One region of the Paenibacillus sp. FSL H8-0283 genome, then DNA from elsewhere that is predicted to be linked to it. Evidence: riboswitches for the same ligand, from Rfam matches in the RefSeq annotation. Region 1 holds a riboswitch; the other holds the start of a gene.
What was found. Region 1 has a riboswitch for thiamine pyrophosphate ahead of thiC (phosphomethylpyrimidine synthase ThiC). Riboswitches for the same ligand answer to the same signal wherever they lie in the genome.
Positions count from the first base shown of each region.

Region 1 (4,304 bases):
AGGTGATCCTATGAACTTCTCTTTTAACGACGTAATCGTGTTCGCGATGTTAATTATTGCGCTCCTGACATACATCGATCGTAAAAAGAAGTGACCCGCCACAGGTTGACGGCCTGACGGGTCACTTCATCTGAACTTGCTGCACTCGGAGGAATACCCACCGCAAATGCTGTGCAGGAGTAGCCATTGGCCTGGCTACTCTTATTGGTGTTTACTTACATTCATTTTATTAAACATCTGCTAGACAATCAACCATAATGCTGATAAAAAGTATCAGGAAGCTGATCAATAAGATGAAGAAGACGACATGATAGCAGTATTCTCACCTTCAAACGATGTCAGACTGCCCAGCTTGCGCTGTATCGGCGCCTAGGACCGTGTCCGATATTCCTCGGCCTTTTCCTGCATCCCGGCAGCTACAGCCTCATTCTCGGACAATCCTTTGTCTGCGGCAAAGGCACGAATGTCCTGCGTGATGCGCATGCTACAGAACTTTGGTCCGCACATGGAGCAGAAATGAGCTTCTTTGGCTCCTTCTGCTGGCAGCGTCTCATCATGGTAGGACAGCGCACGTTCAGGGTCCAGTGACAGGTTGAACTGGTCACGCCAACGGAACTCAAAGCGTGCCTTGGACAATGCATCATCGCGGCGCTGGGCACGCGGATGACCTTTCGCCAAATCGGCGGCGTGGGCCGCAATCTTGTAGGCGATGACCCCTTCCCGCACATCATCCTTGTTGGGCAGGCCCAAATGTTCTTTTGGCGTAACATAACAGAGCATGGACGTGCCGAACCAGCCAATCATGGCTGCCCCAATGGCGGATGTGATGTGATCGTAACCCGGGGCAATGTCGGTCGTCAGCGGCCCAAGTGTGTAGAACGGTGCTTCTTTACAGATCTCCATCTGCAAGTCCACATTCTCTTTGATCTTGTGCATCGGCACATGCCCCGGACCTTCGATCATCACCTGCACATCATGCTTCCATGCGATCTGCGTCAGTTCCCCGAGCGTAGCCAGTTCCGCCATCTGAGCTTCGTCATTGGCATCATAGATACTACCTGGACGGAGTCCATCTCCCAGCGAAAACGCTACATCATACCTTTTCATAATCTCACAGATTTCTTCAAAATGGGTGTACAAAAAATTCTCCTGATGATGCGCCAGACACCATGCTGCCATAATGGACCCGCCCCGGGACACAATACCTGTCATCCGCTTGGCCGTCATCGGGATATAACGTAGCAGTACACCTGCATGAATCGTAAAGTAGTCCACGCCCTGCTCTGCCTGCTCAATGAGTGTGTCACGGTACAACTCCCAGGTCAGCGCTTCCGCTTCGCCATTCACCTTCTCCAGCGCCTGATACAGCGGCACCGTACCAATCGGCACAGGTGAATTACGGATGATCCATTCCCGGGTGGTATGAATGTTTTTGCCTGTGGACAGATCCATCACCGTATCCGATCCCCAGCGTACCGCCCAAGTCATCTTCTCCACCTCTTCCTCGATGGAGGAAGATACGGCCGAGTTACCTATGTTGGCATTGATCTTCACGTGAAAATGACGACCGATCAACATCGGCTCACTCTCCGGGTGATTGATGTTGGATGGCAGAATGGCCCGTCCACTCGCCAGCTCCTGTCTCACAAATTCCGGCTCCACGCCTTCACGAATGGCGGCGAATTCCATCTCAGCCGTAATGACTCCCTGTCTCGCGTAGTGCATCTGAGTCACGCAGCGTTCTGGCTGTGCCCGCAGCGGTTTGCCACGTAATCCGGGGTACTCTTCAGCGCCGGCTCTCTTCCCTCCGGGCTTCAGTCCGTTATCCTCCGGTTTAACCATACGGCCCTGATAAGCTTCAACATCGCCACGCTCTGTGATCCAACGAGTGCGCAGAGCTGGCAGACCTGCGCGGATATCCGCATGAAATTCGGGATCGGTCATGGGGCCGCTCGTATCGTAGACACGCAGCGGTTCGTTATGCTCCACTCCTTGGGGAGTATTCGTGTCATGAAGGGCTATCTCACGCTCCGGTACAGCAATGTCCGGCCGTGAGCCCTGAATGTAGACTTTGCGGCTACCGGGAAAGGGCTGAACCCGTCCGGCCGCTCCTGTTTCTTTTTCCACCTGCTGATCGTTATGTCCCTGCTCCGTCGCTTGTTGTCCCGTTTGATTTCCTGTACTCATGTTCGCTTGTCTCCTCCTCAGTGTTCATTCGCTTGGTTTGGTTGGTTTCATCATTAGCTCGCTTACGTACCTGTCCCAAATCATGCGCAATGCAGAGAAGAAAAAAGCGATCCTACACCAGACCAGGGGAGACACTTTTCATGTACAGTTAACAACAGAACAGAGGCTACCACAGATCATAGATCTATGGTGACTTCTCTCTCATCATCCAAGCCCACTTTTGCAGGTTAGTGAAAAAGAAGCCCATAGAGTCCGCACTATATCGCCCGTTCCCTGTATATAAAAAAGCCGGTCCCCGAAGGAACCGACTTTTATGTCCATCACCAATAATGCACCTTTATGCAGCTCCTTAACGGAGCCCTACAAGGGTCACATCATGTGGTGGTTGTGGTCATATCGCCGATTACTTCCCTACGCTGGTATGATCCAGATCAGGTGCAAAGGGTCCGGAATCTCATGCGATTCCGTCTCAGTCCGGACAATTCGGACTCCCCCAGTAACGTTAATAAGTTGCGGCTTACATAAGCCGCTGTTCATATTCAATGAAGCTGGCCCCGTTGGGCCGTCCATTACAGAGTAGCGCAACCGGAACATAAAAACAACCTTTATATTCCAAATAATCAAACTCTATTGGAGAAAAAACTTACCTCAACATCAGGATAACATGAGCCCCATTTGCGTAGCAGCATCCTTCAACACAGGTGCGTATTCATGCAATGTCTCCTGCGAGAGTCGACTGACAGGTCCTGAGACCGAGAGCGCAGCTGCAATATTGCCTCTGCGATCCATAATCGGTACAGATACCGCGGCAGCTCCCGGCTCACGTTCCTCATAACTCGTCGCATATCCGTTATCCCGGATATCTCCCATTTGCGCCAAATACACTGCCGGATCAATAAACACCGGCCATTCAGGCCCGTTCATCAGTTCTTCACGATCCTCGTCCGTGGCAAACGCCATCAGGACTTTGCTGGAAGCGCCCACAGACAGCGGCAGTCTAACACCAACGGGGGCAACTCGGCGAATCGCCTGATCACTTTGCACAGCCTGAATCCGAATCCGTTCACTGCCATCACGCAGGTACAGACTCACGGTCTCCCCCAATCGATCTCTCAGTCGCTCCATCGCAGGCAACAGCAGAATAGCGGGATCATCACTGCGGGACATATGAGCTGACAGCTCCCAGATTCGGATGCCAAGTCGGTACTTCTCTGTTGCTGCATCGCGGATCACGAACCCTCGATCCTCCAGCGTAGCCATCAAGCGGTGGACTGTACTTTTGTGCAGGCCGATCTGGCTGGCAATTTCGGTGAGTCCCAGATCACTGCGTGTGGTAAAACATAATAATATATCCAGCGCCCGTTCCACAGCCCGGACGGTTAACTTGCGATCTTCCATGGCATAATGCCCTCCTCATGTTTCATCACATGAAACTTGGTTACATAAATTATATGAGAAACGGTCTCATCTGTAAACCAAAAAGAGCCAAAATCAAAATAGGCCAACGTGTAAATTTTTCCTTTTTATAAGACTTAATCCCCTGTAATTTACACACTAAGGTAATCTTACCCATATATCTTAAGAACTATATAACAATTGCGTAACAAATGCCCTCAATCAATTGACTTTGACTATATTGGAACATACGATAAAGATATATTACATTAAGATATCGCTCTGAAGCAGGCTCTGAAATCGACGCAATTCTCTTTACATGTCGTTGTTATCTTCAACTGAACTTCAAAGGAGGGGCATTCATGTATCAATCATCCCAGAGCGAAGCCCCGCTGCAAACAAAAGTGTCCGATCTGCCCTCTTCCCTATCACCGAGGCTGATTCGGTTCAAACATATTATCGTAGCGTTGCTGCTCTCCGTTGTATTTTTTCTACTGTTTTGTTTTATCGCATTGCATGGTTATATCGCATGGGTATTATCCAATCCTACTGTAGCGCCGGTCTTCTCCAATCCAATGCAGGCCAAGAACATGAAGTACGAAGACATCACGTTCCCGGCAGCAGATGGCAGCCGGACGATGCAGGGATGGTATATACCTGCTGACAATGCTGCAAGCAAAACGATTATTTTCAGTCACGGCTATGGTGCCAATCGTGAAGAA
Region 1 is NZ_CP150295.1:754,803-759,106, reverse strand. It holds gene thiC (phosphomethylpyrimidine synthase ThiC) at 370-2,187, opposite strand; TPP riboswitch at 2,579-2,692, opposite strand; gene MHI52_RS03550 (IclR family transcriptional regulator) at 2,842-3,585, opposite strand; gene MHI52_RS03545 (alpha/beta hydrolase) at 3,945-4,304, shown strand, end outside.

Region 2 (4,304 bases), 3.2 Mb from region 1:
ACTGGATCCCCTGATCCGGATACGGCTGTATTTAACAATACGCCATCGGCCCCAAGTTCCATCGCATAAGCAGCATCTTTTGGGGAGCGTAATCCTGCATCAACAATTACAGGTACAACGGCCTGCTCAATGATGATCTCAAGGTTATATGGATTGATGATACCTCTACCAGCTCCGATGGGAGAAGCGCCAGGCATTACAGCATGTACGCCAAGTAATTGTAGCCTTTTGGCCAGAATGACATCATCCGAAATATAAGGCAATACCGTGAAGCCCTTTTCCAGCAAAATTTCGCAAGCCTTGTACGTTTCAATCGGATCTGGGAGTAACGTCATTCCATCTCCGATGACTTCGACTTTTATCATATCACAAAGTCCTGAAGCCCGCGCAAGCTCGGCAATCCGCACCGCCTCTTCCGCAGTGGAAGCCCCTGCCGTATTCGGAAGAAGTGTGTATTTATCCAGATCCAACGTATCCAGGAAATGCTTCTGGTTACGCTCTTCCAGATTCAGACGACGAACAGCAAAGGTCAAAACTTCCGTTTCAGATGCTTCCACAGCCTGACTTTGCACTTCCAGATCCGAAAACTTGCCTGTTCCAAGCAACAATCTGGACTCAAACGTATATTTACCAATGTTCAACATCATCAACCGCCTCCTACAAAATGTACAATCTCGATTCGATCGCCTTCTCTTAATGCCGTCGTTTCATGATACTCACGGGTTAAAATATGCTTGTTCAGCTCTACAACTACAGTCTTGACTTGCAAATCAAAAGATTGGAGTAATTTATCCACACGATTCAATCTGTCTTCAATCTCCATCCGTTGACCATTAACGATGATATTCACTGCACCACTCCCTTTCTGTTCAATCGCTCAGGGCTCAGCGCCTCAATTCCGAGTTCTTCTGAGCTTTTGCCAGCGAGCAACTCAGCGATAAGCCTACCTGTTATCGCACTAAGCAAGATACCGTTGCGGTAATGTCCAAAGGCGGCAAACAACCCGGGTATACTCTTGCAAGCACCTATATAAGGCAGTCCATCAGGAGTTGCCGGTCTTACGCCTGCCCACGCTCGTATAAATTGTGCTTCCTTCATCCCAGGCACCCAGTGGGTAGCCGCTGTTAGCAGCTTCTGAACACCCTGTACAGAAACGTTCAAATCCGTTCTGCCTGGCAGACTGGTTGCCCCAAGCCAAACCTCTCCATTGGCTTTGGGAACAATATAGATATCCTCTGCATACACCGTTCTATCAGGTCTGTACCCTGCATGTTCATCTGAGAACTGAACGGCGGCTATTTCACCTTTTACCGACCACACAGGCAAGCTCAGATTCACATGTCTCATCAACTCTTCACTCTGTAATCCAGCCGCTATAATGACATGTTTGCATTTCATCTCACCGATCGATGTGGTGATCCCCTGCACGCCGTGTTCGTTTGCTTGCACACGTATATCCTGTATGTCCTCCATAACCCGTGCTCCCAATGCTTGAGCGGATTCAGCATATGCCTTCGTTAGATGGACTGGAAGAATCTCACTCTCGTAAGGTCTGTAGTAGGCTCCATACGTATCTCTGTTAAGCCATGATGCCTCCTGTTGCACAACGGAACGGTCCCACCACACCTCATCAGCAGAAGCAGACAACGCAGACTTCCGATTGTCCTTATAACTACTTAATTCACTGTATGAACGAAAAGGAGTTAGGAATCCCTGGCGTTGCAGACCAGTCTCTACCTCACTGAGTGTAGCCATTAGCACCTGTTGCTCGATAAGTAACTGCCTGCTCTGCCTGGCAAGCTTAGCCATCAAAGGATGAGCAAAATCCTCACTGTCTGCTGCCAGCATCCCAGCCGCTGCGCAAGAAGTCCCTCCTGCAATCGCCGAACGCTCCAGTAACAGCACATCCTGTCCACGGGAAGCAAGCTCATACGCAATGGCACATCCAACAACGCCTCCGCCTACAATAATCGTTTCTGCATAAATCTTATCCGGTCTATCAGTAATGATCTTTTTCATCCTCTCATCTCCTTGATTCAGCGGCTCAAACTTTCTGTAGCAACGATAGCCTGCCTTAATGATTCAGCGGCCCGATCCGGGGAATCGCTCGCCCATACATTCGAAATCACAGCGACTCCCTGTGCGCCTGCAGAGCGAATAGCGTGAATGTTTCCCGGTTCGATGCCCCCAATCGCCATGACAGGAATGGAGACACCAGAGCACACTTCAGCCAGAGCATATAATCCTCTTGGTTCAAGATCAGGCTTACTGTTGGTTGAGTAGACATGCCCGAAGAAAAGGTAATCGGCTCCCCGTTCTTCAGCGATTTTTGCCTCATCGATTGAATGAACAGATACACCCAGACGAATTCGCTGGACATTGCTTATAACAGCAGGGTTGTAGTTACGTATAGCCTCTTGCCCCCAATGTACACCGCCATAGATGTCATTCTGTGGTGGCAGTTCTGAACCATTGATAACGATGCGACAAGACGGAACGCCAACACCACGCAGACTTTCAGCCCAACCGATCTTTTGTTGCCACGAGAGTTGTTTCTCTCGTATATGGATGTAGTCCACCCATGGCCAAACGTCCTTTGCAGCTTTTACAAAAGATGCTTGATTCCCTACACCCGTAGATACAACATGCAGTTCAAATGATCCGTGTACACGTTCATGAGAAATTACCGTACTTTTCATCTCCTTCCATGCGTGAATGCTATGAAAACACAAAAAAGCCACTCCCGTAGGGGAGTGGCTGCGTATTAATTATAGGACCAGATGACTGACTGATACATACAGTTCATTTCGTGCAATAAAGCTATAGACCTTATAGCCATAACGTTATACACGCAACTGCATGTTTCAATTTACTAAGCAAGACGGTTGAATTCTTTCGAATTGCCGTTTGCTCACGTCATTCACTGAAACGCGCTCGCCACTTCCCTACGCTGGTATGATCCAGATCAGGTGCAAAGGGTCCGGAATCGCATTCTTCCATCTCAGCCACATCGTGCGGCCCCCCTAGTGTTCATATGAAGTTGTAGCCTATGTTACCATAGAAGGATTTTTTTGTCACCGTTCATTTCTATTAAGCGTTGCTTGAATTGTCTAGTTTTTCTCAGACCATTCTTCAACATTCCATGTTTTGGTAACCCAACCCTCGTAGAAATCAGGTTCATGAGATACCAGCAACACCGTTCCCTTGAATTCTTGCAAGGCACGCTGTAACTCAGCTTTAGCTGTGACATCCAAATGGTTCGTCGGCTCATCGAATAGAATCCAGTTGCTTTCACGCATCAAGAGTTTGCATAAACGAACCTTGGCTTGCTCTCCACCACTCAGCATGTTAAGCGGACGGGTAATGTGCTCATTTTTCAACCCGCAGCGAGCGAGATGACCCCTGACTTCATTCTGGGTCAAATGTGAAAACTCATTCCAGACATCCTCAATCGGCGTGATATTCCCAGCTCGAACTTCCTGCTCAAAATAGGCCGTTTCGAGATAATCTCCCAAGAAAGTCTTTCCACTGAGTGGAGATATTCTTCCCAAGATCGTCTTCAGCAGTGTCGATTTACCCACACCATTACAGCCTACGATGGCAATTTTCTCACCACGTTCAATAGTCATTGTCATTTTAGGTAGCAAAGGATACGTATATCCAATTTCAAAATCAATACCCTCAAAGACCGTTTTGCTGCTCGCACGGGCATCCTTGAATTTGAACGTTGGTTTGGCCGCTTCATCTGGACGATCAATTCGATCAATCTTATCCAGCTGCTTCTCGCGGCTCTTCGCTCGACCAGAAGTTGAAGCACGTGCCTTGTTACGCTGAATGAAATCTTCCTGTTTCTTGATGTACTCTTGCTGTTTCTCGTACGCATCAATATGCTGGGCTTTATTCATATCAGCCATCTCAAGGAACTTGTTATAGTTCGCTGCATATCGCGTTAATTTGGCAAATTCCAAATGATAAATGACATTTACGACTTCATTCATGAATTCCGTGTCATGGGAGATTAACAGAAACGCGTGCGGGTAGTCCTTCAGGTAACGTGACAACCATTCAATGTGTTCTACATCCAGATAGTTGGTCGGCTCATCCAGCAAAAGAGCTGTAGGTTTCTCGAGCAGAAGCTTAGCAAGAAGCACCTTGGTACGTTGTCCACCACTTAGAGCTGCGACATCTCGATCAAGACCAATTGCAGACAAACCAAGACCATTGGCCATCTCTTCCACTTTTACGTCAATCAGATAGAAGTCGCCCTGTTCCAGTTGTTCCTGAATATCGCCCATCTCTTCCAG
Region 2 is NZ_CP150295.1:4,000,883-4,005,186, forward strand. It holds gene MHI52_RS17870 (thiazole synthase) at 1-644, opposite strand, end outside; gene thiS (sulfur carrier protein ThiS) at 647-850, opposite strand; gene thiO (glycine oxidase ThiO) at 847-2,019, opposite strand; gene MHI52_RS17885 (thiamine phosphate synthase) at 2,037-2,699, opposite strand; TPP riboswitch at 2,926-3,035, opposite strand; gene MHI52_RS17890 (ABC-F family ATP-binding cassette domain-containing protein) at 3,111-4,304, opposite strand, start outside.
Region 2: linked by a shared signal. The riboswitch ahead of MHI52_RS17885 (thiamine phosphate synthase) and the one ahead of thiC (phosphomethylpyrimidine synthase ThiC) in region 1 are both predicted to bind thiamine pyrophosphate.